4 regions of the Nocardia sp. CA-084685 genome follow, and region 1 is predicted to be linked to each of the others. Evidence: riboswitches for the same ligand, from Rfam matches in the RefSeq annotation. Region 1 holds a riboswitch; each other region holds the start of a gene.
What was found. Region 1 has a riboswitch for S-adenosylmethionine ahead of metX (homoserine O-acetyltransferase MetX). Riboswitches for the same ligand answer to the same signal wherever they lie in the genome.
Positions count from the first base shown of each region.

Region 2: linked by a shared signal. The riboswitch ahead of ACQP2U_RS39400 (rhodanese-like domain-containing protein) and the one ahead of metX (homoserine O-acetyltransferase MetX) in region 1 are both predicted to bind S-adenosylmethionine.
Region 3: linked by a shared signal. The riboswitch ahead of ACQP2U_RS40115 (aminotransferase class V-fold PLP-dependent enzyme) and the one ahead of metX (homoserine O-acetyltransferase MetX) in region 1 are both predicted to bind S-adenosylmethionine.
Region 4: linked by a shared signal. The riboswitch ahead of ACQP2U_RS11940 (hypothetical protein) and the one ahead of metX (homoserine O-acetyltransferase MetX) in region 1 are both predicted to bind S-adenosylmethionine.

Region 1 is NZ_CP192094.1:1,188,811-1,193,012, forward strand. Features, by position in the region: gene ACQP2U_RS05095 (TetR/AcrR family transcriptional regulator) at 1-307, shown strand, start outside; gene ACQP2U_RS05100 (hypothetical protein) at 304-456, shown strand; gene metX (homoserine O-acetyltransferase MetX) at 550-1,701, opposite strand; SAM riboswitch class IV at 2,028-2,138, opposite strand; gene ACQP2U_RS05110 (TetR family transcriptional regulator) at 2,182-2,922, opposite strand; gene ACQP2U_RS05115 (MFS transporter) at 3,055-4,202, shown strand, end outside.
Region 2 is NZ_CP192094.1:8,948,458-8,952,659, forward strand. Features, by position in the region: gene ACQP2U_RS39390 (FAD-dependent oxidoreductase) at 1-559, opposite strand, end outside; gene ACQP2U_RS39395 (Rv0361 family membrane protein) at 878-1,333, shown strand; SAM riboswitch class IV at 1,399-1,515, shown strand; gene ACQP2U_RS39400 (rhodanese-like domain-containing protein) at 1,530-1,946, shown strand; gene ACQP2U_RS39405 (O-succinylhomoserine sulfhydrylase) at 1,943-3,157, shown strand; gene ACQP2U_RS39410 (hypothetical protein) at 3,190-3,861, opposite strand; gene ACQP2U_RS39415 (hypothetical protein) at 3,958-4,202, opposite strand, start outside.
Region 3 is NZ_CP192094.1:9,085,532-9,089,733, forward strand. Features, by position in the region: gene ACQP2U_RS40105 (hypothetical protein) at 1-345, opposite strand; gene ACQP2U_RS40110 (YbaB/EbfC family nucleoid-associated protein) at 349-861, opposite strand; gene ACQP2U_RS40115 (aminotransferase class V-fold PLP-dependent enzyme) at 1,104-2,426, opposite strand; SAM riboswitch class IV at 2,473-2,586, opposite strand; gene ACQP2U_RS40120 (LysE family translocator) at 2,701-3,327, shown strand; gene ACQP2U_RS40125 (DHA2 family efflux MFS transporter permease subunit) at 3,365-4,202, opposite strand, start outside.
Region 4 is NZ_CP192094.1:2,645,833-2,650,034, reverse strand. Features, by position in the region: gene ACQP2U_RS11950 (glycosyltransferase) at 1-680, shown strand, start outside; gene ACQP2U_RS11945 (hypothetical protein) at 809-1,513, opposite strand; SAM riboswitch class I at 1,836-1,929, shown strand; partial or broken gene ACQP2U_RS11940 (hypothetical protein) at 1,940-2,203, shown strand; partial or broken gene ACQP2U_RS11935 (ABC transporter permease) at 2,206-2,343, shown strand; gene ACQP2U_RS11930 (DUF1684 domain-containing protein) at 2,340-4,100, shown strand; partial or broken gene ACQP2U_RS11925 (LLM class flavin-dependent oxidoreductase) at 4,097-4,202, shown strand, end outside.

The DNA of each region.
Region 1 (4,202 bases):
GATTTTCGAGCAGCGCCGCGAGTTCGCCTGGCAACGGCAAGCCGTTATCGCGGCCAATGTCGAACTTCAGGAACGCGAGCTGATCAAGCTGGCAACACTGGCCGCCGCGCTGGCCGAGGCGCTACGCGGGCGCGGCGTAACCGATCCGGCCGCGAGTCTGGCCGCCGAAGCCGGGATCGCCGTATTCAAGATCGCCTTCGAGAGCTGGGTCGAGGGCGGCGGCAAGCGCATTCTGTCGCAACTTATTCGAGCGGCCGTCGATGAGTTGAAACTCGTGACCCGAGGACCACTGCCGTCGACGCCATGACCGCAGCGCACGACTACGAAGACCTGCATCGCCTGGTCGATCGGTCTTACGCCGTACCAAGCGAATTGGTTGTCACCGATACCCCCGGCGAAACCCGATCACCGAGCCCAAGGGCGAGCGAGGTCGGCATCTCTCGTTTGCGGGCATGATGTACGCCGAGCCCGATCTCGCGGCGAGGACGGGAGAGTTGCTCCGCGAGGAGCTTGCTGAACAAGCCGAGTGACCTGGTAGGCAGCGGACTTTCAGCTGGTGCGACCCACTCGTGCCAATCGCATTGTTTCGGTCAGCAATTTCGATACCGCCGCGGCTTCGGTGAGAAAGCCGTCGTGGCCGTCGCGGGAGTGCACGATCTCCAGGCCCTCGCAGCCCGGCAAGCCGTCGGCTAGTTCCTGTTGAGTCCGCAACGGGTACAGGCGATCCGAGTCGACGCCGCCGACCACGCAGGGTACCGGGGTGGCGGCGAGGGCGGCCGCGATACCGCCGCGGCCGCGGCCGATATCGTGTCGGTTCATAGCCTCTGTCAGCAGCACATAGGTGGCGGGATCGAAACGGCTGCAAAGCTTTTCGGCCTGGTGGTCCAGATAGCTCTGTACCGCGTAGCGGCCGCCCTCGCGCGGATCCTCGTCGTCCTGTGCGTTGTTCTCGAAGCGGTGATCGAGTTCGCCCTCGGTGCGGTAGGTCAGATGTGCGATGCGTCGGGCTATGCCCATGCCGGTCATCGGTGCGCGATCGGTGTCGTGGTAGTCGCCGCCCTGCCAGTCGGGATCGGCCTTGATGGCGGCGATTTGGGTTGTCTGCGTACCGATCTGGTCGGCGGTGGCGCGTGCGCCGACGGCGAGTACCAGTGCGGCCGCGACCCGTTGCGGCGCGCCGACCATCCACTCCAGCACCCGCATACCGCCCATCGAACCGCCGACGACGGCGGACAGGCGTTCGATGCCGAGCAGATCGAGCAGTGCCGCTTCCGCGGTCACCTGATCACGGATGGAGATCTCCGGAAATCTCGAGCCCCAAGGCTTTCCGTCCGGCGCCAGCGTCGAGGGGCCGGTGCTGCCCATGCAGCCGCCGAGCACATTCGTCGCGATGACGCACCATTCGTCGGTATCCACCGGTGCGCCCGCTCCGACCATGCCGTCCCACCAGCCGGGCAGCGGATGGATATCGTCGGGCACCCCGACCACATGCGAATCGCCGGTCAGCGCGTGCTCGACGAGCACCACATTGTCCAATGCGGGGGAGAGCTCACCCCAGCGCTGCACGGCCAGATGGACGTCCGGGATGACCGCGCCGCTTTCGAGACGCACATCCCCGATAGCAATGATGCCGAGGCTCCCATCCGGCGGTGGCAGGGCCACCACGGACGAACGCGTGGTACTGGGATCTGTCACGGTCACGACTCCGCCTCGCCAGCGCTCGGCTCCGTCGCGATCGCGGTATCGCTGATCCGTTCGTTCATAACGTCGTCCCCGTGCAACTGTGCGTCGCCGACGCTGGGTCAATCACGAGAGAACGCACGTCCCCGATGTTAACTACCCGGCTCAACCGGGCCGCGGTCCGGTAGATCGGCTCGGTGCGTGCGCCGGTGCTCTGCGCCCTCGCGACGAACCGATCGGCCGCGGACGCGATGGGGTCACTCATGTCGTGCTCCAAAGGGTTGTTCGCCGGCAGGTCTTATCGGAGTGCGGGTGACGGACAACAACTCATCGGAAAAACCTCCTGAAGTGCGCGCTTGCCCTCGACCATCGAGAGCCCGGTCATCACCCGGAGCACCCCACCGCTGCTGGAGGGTTGCCGTCCAGCAAGCCGGGGCTTCGCGCTGGCACTCATGACCTGACGGACATGGTAACCGGCGGGCGGTCGGCGACTGAAATCCGTTACCGGTTTTCCACCGCGTCGGTCGTCTGTCCGGTACACACGCGCATGAACTCGTCGAACGACGTGGTGAAGCCGTTGCGGGCCGCCGCGGCGGCCGCGGCGGTGTCCTCCTCGTCGAAGATCGAGTTCTGACATTCCATGCTGAGGTGGCCGATCAGCTGCCACGCGCCGACGACCAACCGCACGGGTAGCGCGTCGGGCTCGGTGCCGAGTCGCTCGGCGATCACATCGGCGATCGCGGCGTTCTTATCGTCGGCCAGTTCCATGCTCTGCGCGCTGACCGTCGGACTGCTGCGCAGGATCCGCTGCATCTGCTGGAAGCGCCGGAATGACAGTGGTCCGTCGACACTGTCCACCGCCTGGTCGACGACCTGCAGGAAGGCCTCGCGCAGCGATCGCAGCTCATTGCCGGTGACCGGGAGTCCGCGCAGGAATTCGGCGATCGCGAGTCCGAAATCCTTGACCGGCCCGAGAATGATGGCCTCTTTGCTGTCGAAATACCGGTTGATCGTGCGCGGGGACACATCCGCGCGGTCCGCGATCTGTTCGACCGTCGTCGCGTCGAATCCCTGTGCGTCGCATAGGTCGAGCGCCACCTCGATGATGCGCAACCGGGTCTGCTGCTTCTTGCGTTCACGCAACCCCAGACCGGCAGGCGCACTGGGCCCTGAATTCGCTGGGGCGCGCACAGCGTCCTCGGCTGCGGCGCTCGCGCCGATCGGCGTCGATGACTCGAGCATGGCCTCATATTAGCGCAACCGGGACGGTTTGTGTCCTTAACAGTCAAATGTCGGAATGCGACATTTTTCTCTTGACGACAAATGTCTGTCGATGACAGGATGGCTGCACGAACTTCGGACTAGGAGACCAAGGTGAGCGAAACTGCGACAGCGGTGGAAGTTCTGGACAAATCAACGAGTTCGGCGCGCTGGTGGGCCCTGGGGGTGATCGCACTGGCCCAGCTCATGGTGGTTCTCGACGCCACCATCGTGACCATCTCGCTGCCCTTCGCCCAGCAGGATCTCGAGATCAGCGACGGCAATCGGCAGTGGATGCTGACCGCGTACACATTGATCTTCGGCGGTCTGCTCCTGCTCGGTGGTCGGCTGGCCGACTACCTGGGGCGGCGTCGGATCTTCATCGTCGGCCTGGTCGGCTTCGCCGGGGCGTCGGCGGTGGCGGGTCTGGCGCAGAACGGCGCGGAGCTGTTCGCCGGACGGGCACTGCAGGGTGCGTTCGCGGCACTGCTCGCGCCCGCGGCGCTGTCGCTGCTCTCGGTGACCTTCACCGAGGCCAAGGAGCGCGCCACCGCATTCGGCGTCTTCGCCGGTATTTCCGCCGGTGGTGCTGCACTCGGCCTGATCGCCGGTGGCGCGCTGACCGAATACGCCTCCTGGCGCTGGTGCCTGCTGGTGAACACTCCGATCGCCCTGATCGCGCTGCTCGGCGCGCTGGCATTCGTGGTGAAAGATGTGCCGACTCCACGCACCGGCGGCTATGACGTGCCGGGCGCGGTCACCGTGACGCTCGGTCTGATCGCCATCGTGTACGGATTCAGCCGCGCCGCCGACGACGGCTGGCTGGCAGGTAGCACCCTCGGGCTGCTTGTCATCGGCGTCGCCCTGCTGATCGCCTTCGTCGCCATCGAGCGTCGTTCGTCGAATCCGCTGCTGCCGCTGCATATTCCGGGTGAGATCAACCGCGGCGGCGCCTTCCTGGCCGCGCTGCTGATCCCGATCGCGATGTTCGCGATGTTCCTGTTCCTGAGCTACTACTTCCAGATCACCCTCGGTTACTCGTCACTGAAGGCCGGTTTCGCCTTCCTGCCGTTCCCGGCGGGCATCGCGATCTCTGCCGGTGTCACCAGTGCGCTGCTGCCGAAGCTTGGCCCGCGGCCGCTGATGGTGGCCGGCGCCGTGCTCGGTCTGCTCGGTCTGGTGTGGCTGGCGCAGTTGAGCTACGGCGATGGCTACGCGCTCAGCGTGCTGCCGGCGCAGTTGCTGATCGCGCTCGGTATGGG
Region 2 (4,202 bases), 1.8 Mb from region 1:
TGGCCAGCACGCGCGCCACGTCGAGTGCGACATTACCGACGCCGAGGACCGCGACCTTCTCCGCCTCCAGCGGCCAGGTGCGCGGCACGTCCGGGTGGCCGTCATACCAGGAGACGAAGTCCGCGGCGCCGTAGCTGCCCTCCAGGTCGATGCCGGGGATAGGCAGTGCGCGGTCGGCGTTGGCGCCGGTGGAGAAGATGACCGCGTCATAGAACGTGCGCAGATCATCGAGGGTGATGTCGGTACCGTAGTCGATATTGCCGAGCAAGCGGACCTGCGGCTTGTCCAGCACCTTGTGCAGGGCGGTGATGATGCCCTTGATGCGCGGATGGTCCGGCGCGACGCCGTAGCGGATCAATCCGAACGGCGCGGGCATGCGCTCGTACAGGTCGATGCTCACCTCGGCATCGGACTTCATCAACGCGTCGGCGGCGTAGATACCGGCCGGGCCTGCGCCTACGATCGCGATGCGAAGCGGGCGAGGCCCCGCGGTGTGCGCGTCAGGCCTGGAGGAGGCAGCTTGCGCACCGCTGGTCGACTCAGCACTGTTTTCGGTCATCTCTTACGCGCACCCTTATGGTCGAAACAATTGACGGCGTCAGTCTTAGCTTAGGCTAACTTGACGCACCCTCTCGGTCGCATCTGCCGATACGAACAGGCGGCCATCTCGGCTATGACAGCCACGCCGCAGTCTCGCGATTCTATCGGTGGCATAGCGCGCACCCTGCGGCGGTGCGTACACCGGGTGTTTGCTGTCCCGGCCCACCTACCGTGACTACCCGCTCTGGTGACATCTATCAAATCCGCGCGTCGCGGGTAATGGCGTGCGCGCGGGGGCGAGTGCCGGATACCACCGTCGACCAGGGATGATCGACGCATGACAGAGCAGCAGGGCACCGATGAAGAACCCGTAATCGAGGTCGATCAGACCGATCGTCGCTCCATCGCGCCGTTCATCGCGGCGGCCGTCTTCGCCGCTGTCGTGCTCATCGCGATCGTGCTCGGGGCGGTACTTTCGCCCGCTGAGAAAAATGTCACAGAATCGGACAAGATCGCGGCAGCGGTGCAGCGCTACGCGGAGGCCCGCGCCACCACCGACGACACACCGCCGCCTGGGGTGGCCTGTCCGGGATTCGATGAGAGCAAGACACCGCTCGCAGGTCAGTTCGGTGGGTCCGCCGCCGGAAAGTCGATCAAGGTCACCAAGATTGACAATTCGATGGTCGACGGCGATAAAGCCAAGGCGACGGTGACCATCGCGGTCGACGGCCGGGAGACCCCGGCCACCTGGAATCTGACCCGTTCCCAAGACCGCTGGATCGTCTGCGGTTGATTACTTCTGCGCGGCGCGAACTGGGGTTTGACACGGCGGCACCTGCCCAGGCAATCTCATTTTCGGGTCATGAGTACCAGCGCCAAGCCCCGGCTGGCTGGTCGGCAACCCTCCTCCGCGGTGGGGTGCTCCGGGTGACGACCTGGCCGCGCACCGAAGCCCAGGTGCGGCAAGCGTGGATTCACAGGAGGATCGCATGACATATGCCGGTGACATCACCCCACAGCAGGCGTGGGAGTTATTGCAGGACAACCCCGAAGCCGTCTTGGTCGACGTGCGCACCGAGGCCGAATGGCGTTTCGTCGGCGTGCCGGATACGAGTTCGATCGACCGGCCGACGGTCCTGATCGAATGGGTCGACAGCAACGGCGCCCGCAACGGTGAATTCGTCGAGCAACTGACCAAGGCGCTGGAGGGTCGCGATCCGGCGGCGCCCGTCGTCTTCCTCTGTCGCTCCGGACAGCGCTCGGTTGGCGCGGCGGTGGCCGCGACCGGGGCAGGCATCGCTCCGTCGTTCAATGTGCTGGAGGGCTTCGAGGGCCCGATCGACGAGTTCGGGCATCGTGGCGGTTCCGGCTGGCGCGCCATCGGCCTGCCGTGGCGGCAGTCATGATCACCGGTGGCGCGTTCGACAAGCCGCTGCCCGAAGGTGTCGGTCCCGCGACGCTCGGCGTGCGAGGTGGCCTGCGCCGCTCGGGATTCGAGGAAACCGCCGAGGCGCTGTATCTGTCCTCCGGTTTCGTCTATGAGAGCGCCGAGGCGGCCGAGGCCGCATTCACCGGCGATATCGAGCATTTCGTCTACTCCCGCTACGGCAACCCGACGGTCGCCATGTTCGAGGAGCGGCTGCGTCTGATCGACGGCGCCGAAGCGTGTTTCGCGACCGCGAGCGGTATGGCGGCCGTATTCACCGCGCTCGGTGCGCTTTTGGGCGCGGGCGACCGACTTGTGGCCGCGCGCAGCCTGTTCGGCTCGTGCTTCGTGGTGTGCAACGAGATCCTGCCGCGCTGGGGTGTGGAGACGGTCTTCGTCGACGGCGATGATCTGGATCAGTGGGAGCAGGCGCTTTCGGTGCCGACTCAGGCCGTATTCTTCGAGACACCGGCCAATCCGATGCAGACGCTGGTCGACGTGCGCCGGGTGACCGAGCTCGCGCACGCCGCAGGCGCGAAAGTGGTGCTGGACAACGTCTTTGCTACGCCGCTGCTGCAGCGCGGTTTCGAACTCGGTGCCGATGTGCTGGTGTATTCGGGCACCAAGCACATCGATGGTCAGGGCAGGGTGCTCGGTGGTGCGATCCTCGGCGCCGAGGACTACATCGGCGGTCCGGTGAAAACCCTTATGCGCCATACCGGCCCGGCGCTGAGCCCCTTCAACGCATGGACCCTGCTCAAGGGTTTGGAGACCATGCCGCTGCGCGTGCGTCATTCGACCGAAGCCGCACTGCGCATCGCGCGCTTCCTCGAGAGCAACAAATCCGTCTCGTGGGTGCGCTACCCGTACCTGGAGTCGCACCCGCAGCACGACCTGGCGATCAGCCAGATGAGCGGCGGCGGCACCGTGGTCACCTTCGAACTGAATGCGCCCGAGGACGAGGCCAAGAAGCGCGCCTTCGAGGTGCTCAACCGCCTGCGCATCATCGATATCTCCAATAACCTCGGCGACTCCAAGACCCTCATCACCCATCCGGCTACCACAACCCACCGCGCCATGGGCCCCGAGGGCCGCGCCACCATCGGCCTGTCCGACGGCGTCGTCCGCGTCTCGGTGGGGCTGGAGGATGTCGAGGATTTGCTGGGCGATTTGGACTACGCGCTGAGCTAGATGATGAGGAGTGACATCGCGTAGCTGATCACCTAATTCGCGGGTTTCAGCGGAGAGTTCTGCGCCCATTTACTCGTGCCGTCGGGTGCGTTGAGCGTCTCGATCAGCTCCACAGCCGAAAGCACCAGGACCGGTCCCCCGGCCGCGATTGTCCCCAAAATGCCGCCGATCCCCGCACCGGCGATCGCGGCAGGTATGCAGCCCACCCCGAGCGGCGGCAAACCCATAATGCATCCGGTAACGCCTCCGACGACCAGACCGATCGTGGTGCCGACGAATGTACCGAGCGTGGCGGCAAGCCCCATTCGGGTCGAGAACACCGCGAGCGCGGCCTGGTTCTCGACGGGCGATGCGACCGGCGTCGCGGCCAGCGCGGCGGCCGGTCGCAGCTCACCAGGCGTCAACCGCAGCTCCTTCGCGTCTTTGCTGAGTGCGGAGTCGACTGTGAGCACCTTGTCGCCCACGGCGAATCGCGTTGGCACGACCATCACGGGTGCGCCGCTCTCATCGCGAATCGTGAACGAGCTGTGATCGTGGTCGAGTACGAAGGTCCCTCCCGAGAGCGTGGTTGTCACAACGCGTTCCATCGAGGTGATCTTGTACTCGATGTCATGTTCGGCGGGTGCTTCCGCGCGGGCGGTGACCGGCGCGATTGCTGCGACGCATGCGATACCGATCGCCGCGATACGCGAGATTTCGATCATGAAATGTCCTTTTCTATTGCCAGTAGGGGTGGCACCGAAGAAGTCCGCGAAGGTCTCGATCAGCTCGAAATGGGGGATGACATCGATGTCCGCACCTCAGTCGCCATCGTGCCCATCCGAGAAGTAACTGGGGACACACGCGCGATCCAGCCGGGCGGGATAGGGGTCGCCCAATCGGACCGGTAGGTGACCCTTTCGGTATGCACGGTCCACGTGGATCTGCGATAGCGGTTCGGACCCGAGTGCCCGGAACTCCCACCGTGTTCCGGTGGAATCCGATTGCCAACCGTCCGGGCCGATCGCATATACTCGTTGGACCAGTCGGTCGACGACAACGATGG
Region 3 (4,202 bases), 1.6 Mb from region 1:
CTACCCTTTACCGTTCTCGTCGAGCAGGCCGGTGATCTTCTCGACGGCCGACTCGAAGTCCCCATCGGTCGTCGTCACGGCGTCCGCGACAGCGGTGAACCGTGTTCGCAGCGAATCGAGCAGGCCGATCACACCGTCCAGCATCTCGCTCGCATCCTCGGTCGGGCCGAGGAAATTCTGCAGGAAGGCCTGTCCGAATTCGTCATCGCCGATACCGTCGCCGTCCGCGCGTAGTGCGCTGGTGAATTCGGCCACCTCGGCGGCGAATTCGGTGCCGAGCGACCCGATTTCGGTCGCGATGGAACGGAACTGCTCCGGATCGAGCCGGAAGTCGCCGTCGCCCATGACCTACCAGCCCTTCCAGTGCGGGCCCTCGTCATCCGGATCCTCGTCCAGCCGTCGGGGAAGCTCGATCTGCGGCACTGGCCCGGATTCGGGCGGAGGCGGAGGCAGGACATTTCCGTCGGGTCGGGCGAGCGTCGGTAGTTCGCCGAACGGATCCTCGGGCAATCCGACCTCGGATACCGCCGCGAGTACCGGCGCCAGGCGCGCGTCGAGCTGTTCCTTGGCGGCTCGAGCCGCGGCCTGCGCCGCCTCGGTCATCGCCGCGCCGAGCCGCTCCGGAGTCGAGCGCTTGAACGCCTCCGGCGCCACCCACACATCCAGCGGAATGCCCGCCGCATTCGCCGTCACCCGAACCAGCTGATCCTGTGACCAGCCCTGCACGGTCAGGTTCGCAAGCTCCGATTTCGCCGCGCCGAACTGCTCCAACTGCCGCTCGTAGACATCGGTCATCTGGTCGACCCGGCCGCGCATCCCGTCCGTCCAGGACTGAAGCGCGTCCCGCTCTGCCGAATTCATTCAGCCGCCTTCCCCGTTTCCCGCCCCGACCGGACGAGTGCCATCACATTCCTAGACGCAAGGGCAAGAGCGTCGGTTCCGCAGGACCGCAAGTTGTTCGGTGAATTCTTCAGAGTTAAGTCCGCACACACAGGCGGATCATGCCGACCTGGCCGAATCCGCCGGCGAGGTCGCGGATTTCATCCACTGCTCGTGGGTCAACCAATGCCGCGCGGCGGCTTCGACTCAGCGAGCGGGTCCGATCAGCCGATCGAGCAGGGTGCTGCACCGTCGGTAGAGCCGGGGCGGGCGAAGGGCCGGGTCTCGGGTGTCGGATTCCAAAGGCCGTCGGTGCTGGCGTAATTCCACGATGTACCCTTGTCGGCCAGGGTGGCGATGGCCTCGATCAGTCGGTCCACATCGTCGGAGCTGGTGCCGAGGCCGATGCTGGCGCGCAGCGCGCCGTCCAGGCCGAGGCGCTCGAGCAGCGGGTGGGCGCAGAATCGGCCGTCCCGGATGCCGATGCCGTGTTCGGCGGAAAGGTACGCCGCGACGTGGCCGGGGACGAATCCGTCCAGGGTGAAAGCGACAATGCCGACGGTATCCGGGCTGTCGTCCCAGATGCGCAGCAGGTTGATGCCGGGAATCGCGGACAGCCCCGCGCGCAGCCGATCGGCGAGCCGTCGCTCATGCGCGGCAAGGGTTTCTGGATCGATCGCGCACAGCGCATCACATGCGGCGGCGAGTGCGGCCGCGCCGAGGACATTCGGCGAACCGGCCTCGTGGCGCTGCGGTGCGGAAGCCCATTCCGCCTTCGTGGTGGTGACTTCGCGGACCGCACCGCCGCCCGCCAGATACGGTTCGGCCGCATCGAGCCAATCCCGACGTCCGACAAGCACTCCCGCACCGAACGGTGCGTAGAGCTTATGGCCAGAGAACGCGAGGTAGTCGATTCCGGTGGCGCGCAAGCTGATTCGACGATGCGGTGCCAGCTGCGCGGCATCTACCAGGATGCGGGCACCGCACTGATGCGCGATGGTGGTCAGCCGCTCGAGCGGCAGCACCTCACCGGTCACATTCGACGCGCCGGTCACCGCGAGCAATGCGGCAGGCTTACTGCACAATTCGGCGATCAGCTGACGGATCGTCTCCTCGACGGTCGCCGCGGCCTTGACGACGCGACGGCCGTGGCGGGTCCAAGGCAGGAAGTTCGCATGATGTTCGATATCCAGCACAACGGTGTCGCCGGGCACACAGGCGGCGAGCAGGTTCAGTGCATCGGTGGTGTTGCGGGTGAACACCACGACCTGGTTGTCCGCGGCCGCGAGGAAGCGGGTGACCGACCCGCGTGCGGCCTCGTAGCACTCGGTGGAGATCCGCGAGGCGTAACCGGCGCCGCGGTGCACACTCGCGTAGTACGGCAGCAACTGCTGAAGCCGATCGGTGACCTGCGCCAATGCCGGTGTGCTAGCGGCGTAGTCGAAGTTCGCGTAGCTGGTCGTTCCGCCCTGTACGAGCGGCACCTGAAGGTCGTCGCCGGAGACTCGGGCGAGGGCGGCACAACTCTGATCGATGACAGCAGGCATCACGAAATCCCATCGGCTATGGGACCCGAAATCAGGTGATCATCCGAGTCCGCGCTTGCCGCACCCAGTCGGGCTGCGGCCCGGTCGTCACCCGGAGCACCCCACCGCGGAGGAGGGTTGCCGACCAGCTAGCCGGGGCTTGACGCTGGTACTCATGACCTGAACCGAGACTGACAGATGCCCCACCGCCCTGTCAACCGGACTTAAAGATGCATACCGATGCACACCGGTAAATAAGGTTGCATTGCCGAGTGATGTGCGGTCTGATCGAGCGGTGACGCTTTCCCTGCTGCTCAGCTTTGTCGGCCTGTGCATTCTGCTGTCGATTACACCCGGCCCGGATTCGTTCCTGGTGCTGCGATTCTCGATCGTGGACGCGCGCCCCGGCATCGCCGCGGCGATCGGCTCGGCATTGGGCGGGATCGTGTGGGCGGTAGTTGTCGCGGCTGGCGTCGCCGCACTGCTGGAACAATCCGCGACCGCCTACCGGACGCTCAAGATCATCGGTGGAATCTATTTGGTGTACTTGGGAATTCGAGCACTCGTCGAGCAGCGCAAACAGGGCACCGCCACGGCGTCCGAACAGTCGGACACGCAGGCCACACCCTCGATTCGCTCGGCATTCGGCGCAGGCGTCGTGTCGTGCATGTTCAACCCTAAGGTCGGACTGTTCTACCTGGCGGTGCTGCCCCAATTCCTCACCGATGTCACCTTTTCGAACACCCTCGCGCTCGGAGCCATCGAATGCTTCATCGCCGCCGTCGAGATGATCCTGCTCGCCGTGCTGGCGTCCCGGGCGGTTGCGATGTTGCGCCGCCCCAGGGTTCGCGATCGGCTCGAGCAGATCAGCGCGGCCATCCTCGCCGCGCTCGGCATCGGCACCGCGGCCTCGGCCACATAACGCGCCGGGTCGGTAACCGCCGACCCGGCGCCCAGCATTACAGCTGCGACTGAATCTCCTTGCGCCACAGCAATACCGACGCGACCAACGAGACGATGGAGGCGGCGGTGAGCCACCAGAAGGCCTGCCGGAATCCGGCATCCACCGGCAATCCAGCAGCCGCCGCACGGTACAGCACCACCGCGAGCAAGGCCGCTCCGATCGCCCCGCCGACGCGCTGCAGAATATTCACGAACGATGCCGCATCGGGCAGCAGCTCGGGCCGCACCGAGGCGTAGGCGGCGGCAACGATCGGCACCCCGGTCAACCCGGTCGCCACGCCGCGGATCAACAGAAGCACCTGTACGACAACAGGATTCATCGAAGCGTCGCCGAGCGCGAACGGCACGGTGACGGCGACCGTCACCGCACTGCCGACCACCGCGACCACACCCCCGCCGTATCGATCCGTCAACCGGCCGCCGACGGGCAGCGCGATGATGCCACCGATCCCGAAGGACATGAGAAGCAAGCCCGTCGCGATGAGACGGTCCCCATGAAGTACCTGAAAGTACAACGGCAGCAATAGCATCGACCCGAACAGCGACGCACCGGCGAAGATGTTCGCCACATTCGCCGTCGCGAATACCGGATGCCGGAACAGTCCTACGTCGAGCAGTCCCCCACCGCGCACCGACCGTGCCACGAACAGTACGAGCGCCAGCATCCCGACCACCACCGACACCCACACCGTCGGCGCGGAAACGCTACCGCGACTGCCGAATTCCCCAAGCCCATAGACCAAGGCCGATAGCCCGACGCCGATCAATGCGAACCCGGTGGCATCGAATCGGCCCCCGTTACCCGTCGCATCCGCCCGCGGCAATACCCGACGG
Region 4 (4,202 bases), 1.5 Mb from region 1:
GGGCCGCATTGTTGTCACCGTGGCCGTACCAGGTGACCGAATCGCTGGCCGAGGCGCTCGTGCAGCCGCTGCTGTGCTGGTCATGGGCGGCCAGCCTGCCGATCGCGGCCGCCAACCGCAGCCTGCGCCCCTCGACGGCCGTCGCCTGCGGCCAGTTCCTGGTATTCGACGCCACCGCTTACCGCGCCATCGGCGGTCACACCACGGTCGCGGCGAGCCCCACCGAGGACCTGGACCTCGCTCGCGCACTGCGTCGTTCCGGCCGCAGAACCGCGCTTGTCGCGGCGGGCCCAGCGGCGAGCACCCGAATGTACCGTGGCGCAGCCGAACTGGAGGCCGGTTACACCCGCTGGCTGTGGTCCGCTTACGGCGGAACGACAATCGGCGGCGCGGCAGTGGGAGCTGTGGCGGCACTGGCCTACTTGGTGCCCCCACTGGCCGCGATCGGTGGCCGAGGCTCGGTACGCACCGCCGGTCTCATCGGCTACAGCGCCGCAGTCGCCGGCCGCCTCCTTGCCCGCTCACTGGAACGCGGCACCACCACCCGCACGGACATCATCGCGGCCCTGGCCCACCCCCTCTCCATCGACGCCTACCTCCGCCTCTGGACCCACTCCCGCCGCACCCACCACCACAACGACCTGACCTGGAAATCCCGCCCCCTCACCCCCACCCACTGACCGCCCCTCGAGTCGGACACGTGATCATGTGGAAACTGGGGCGGTATCGCCCGAGAAGCCCCGCCACCAGTGCCACCTGATCTTGATCGCGCGGCACGGACTCGGACTCCGAGACCAGCCGCGTTCGCTTAGCGCACTGTTGTGAGTCCTACGGTTGGGACGACGAAGCAGGACTTGCCGCTGTTGTCTACGGTTCCGAAGACTGCGGCGAGTACCGTGCCGGATCCGGTGTCGACTGGGACCGCGCGCACCCCGCCGACCGGGAAGGCGGCGAAGAAGTCCTGGAGGGCACGTTCGGCCAGTGGCCTCATCTCTATCGGGGTTTCGGCGGGCACCATCGTGCGGACCACATCGGAGATCGAACCCATGGCGGTGACGCCGCTGCGACCGTTGGCCAGGTTGACCCACGCGACATTCATGCCCGTGGCATTCGTGCCGTCCGGGCGCAGGCCGTAGGGGACGAAGGTGAACATGACTTGCCCGGCCTTGACGGCGGTCGGGTCGAGCCCCGGAATCGCCAGCGTGGTTTTGGGCCACGGGCCGGGCACCGCACCCGCTACGGCGGGGACCAGACCGAGTGAGCCGGTGTCGGAGCAGAACGGCGCGAGCGCCGGGTACAGGAACGGGTCGACGCCGAAGGTTCGCAACGCCTCGACGACAGCTCGGTAAGCGGCGAACAGGTCCCCGGGCGCGGACGGGGCGGTCGCGGACGGAACAGCTGGTGCGGGCATCGATGGCGGACCCGCGGCAGCGATGCCCGGGGCGGCGAGAGTCAACGCGACCGTACCGGTCGCGATGGCGGTTAGCGTGGTCAGACGGCGCAGCAGAGTCACGGCGGATCTCCTCATCGTCGGGCACGAATCGTGGACCGAGACTACTCCGGCAAACCTTCGCAACAGCGTCTATTTCCGCGAGCAACACGTTCGTGCCGCGCACCGCGGCGGCAACCGCAGCTGGGCATTCCGGACGAAAAGCACGCGAAGAAACCGCGTCCGAAATGCCACCATCCACTGCGCAACCGAGCCAATAGTGCCTGCTCATGGCCATACGAACAAGGTCTGCGCTCACGCTGATTCGTACCCTTGTGCCGGACTTCGCCTGCTTCGCATGATATTTCGGCTAGACCCATTGACCGACCCGTGCTCGGCGTCGGACACACCATCCAGAGCGACCGAGAGACCTGGCTCATCGACGTCGCAGCAACCCCCCGGCCACCGGGTGCGGGTGCTTCCGCCGGGAACGATGGAGGAACCGAAATCATGAGCGCGTCCATCACATCCGATACCCCGGTATCGGATGTTCCGATACCGGGTGCCCACACACCCGATGCCACGGCGTCGGGTGCCCCCACCGCCACCGACGCACCGGCGATCGCCAAGTCCTGGCATCCGTGGCGCTGGGTGATCAGCGCCATCGCACTCGTGCTGCTGGCTCAATTCATCCACGGACTGGCCACCAACCCCGGCTGGGATTGGTCGACATTCGCCAAGTACTTCACCGCGAAATCGGTGCTGTCGGTGCTGAAGGCTCACTGATTTCAGAGGGACGCAATTTCCTCGCCACGGCATGGTGGATGACCACCTTGCCCGGCCTGGTGATCATCGTCGTCGTGCTCTCGGCCCAACGCCTCGGCCGCGCCGTAGGAAGGAGTCACAGCGCATGAGTGAGCGCAGCACGTCCGCCGATCCGACGGACGGCACGCCGCGAATCCGCGACGTCACACATGGACCGAATGGGTCCGCAGCGGCACTGTTGCGCATCGAAGGCCTGCACGTGCGCTACGCCTCCGACAGTGGCGATGTCGCCGCACTCAGGGGCGTATCCCTCACGGTCGCACGCGGTGAGGTCGTCGCGCTGGTCGGCGAATCCGGGTCCGGGAAATCGACTCTGGCGCAATCGGTGATCGGATTGCTCGGCCCCAATGCCGAAATCACCAGCGGGACCGTCACCTTCGACGGGGAGACGGTGGATACCGGATCCGAGCGGGCGCTGCGACGGATTCGCGGTGCGCGGATCGGATTCGTACCGCAGGATCCCGGACTTTCGCTGAATCCGGTGCGGCGCGTGGGTGATCAGGTCGCCGAGGCGCTGCTCGTGCACGGGCTCGCCGATCGCCGCGACGCGTACGCGCGGGCGATCGAATTGCTCGCCGACGCCGGACTCGACCTGCCGGAGTTGCGGGCGGCGCAATATCCGCACGAACTGTCTGGTGGCCAGCGGCAGCGGGTGCTGATCGCGGCGGCGCTCATCGCCGGACCGGAATTGGTGATCGCCGACGAGCCGACCAGCGCCCTCGACGCCACGGTCGCGCGACGCGTACTCGACAAACTCGCCGCGCAGACGGCGGCGCGCGGCGCGGCGGTACTGCTTATCACCCATGATCTGGCGATCGCCGCTGAGCGGGCTGATCGGATCGTGGTACTGAGCGGCGGGGAGATCGTCGAAACCGGTCCGACCGCGACGGTGCTCGCCGAACCTCGTCATCCGTATACAAAGCGATTGCTCGCCGCCTCGCCGAGTCTGGCCCCGTTCGACGGGTTCCGCACGCCTGATGACCGGCACCCGATTACGCCATCCCCATCGCAACCGCACACTCGAAGGAGCCAGAGCGTCATGACGACCAGCATCACCAGTCTTTTCGAAACCGAGTGGGCACATTGGCATCAGGCCAGGCAAGACCAGTTGCGCGATCCGCTCGGCTTCCTGAGCCTGACCGGGCTGCATTGGCTCACCGACCAACCCGAGCGCCTTGCCGACATTCCCGGCACCTGGTGGGTCACCGACGACAAGGTGTTCATCACCGCCCGGCCCGCCGACCGCCTGCGGTTCGAGGGCAGCGACATCGCGGGTGTCCAGATCGTCACACCGGCCGAAGGTGCGCCGGGACTCGATGTGCTGCACGAGAATCGAGTGCTCGAGGTGATTCGTCGCAGCGGCCTTTACGCCGTGCGCGTGCACGACCCGGCGGCACCCCCATTGCTGAGCTTCGAGGGCATCCCGACCTATGCCCCGGACCCAGGCTGGGTGGTCGACGGTCGCTTCGAGCCGTTCGACGCGCCACGCACGATCACCACCGGGGCCGTGGTCGACGGTCTCGAACATCACCACACCGCCTCGGGCACCATCGAATTCACCATCGGCGAGGTCACCGAGCGCATCATCGTCTTCGGCGAGCCGACCAACCTGCGGGTGCTGTTCACCGATGCCACCAGCGGCGTCACCACCTACCCGGCGGCCCGATCGCTGGCCGTCGAGGCGCCCGAATCCGATGGCACCGTGCGCCTCGACTTCAACCGGGCGGCCAATTTGCCCTGCGCCTTCACCGATTTCGCCACCTGCCCGCTAGTACCCGCGGAAAACCGGTTGCGGGTGGCCATCGAAGCGGGCGAACAGCATCCGCGCCTAGGACGGTCCGCATGACGATCCCGCTTTCCATCCTCGATCTGGCCCGATCAGCGCCGGATCCACAGCGCAGCAGGCCCTGCGCAACACCATCGACCTGGCCCAGCACGCCGAGCAGTG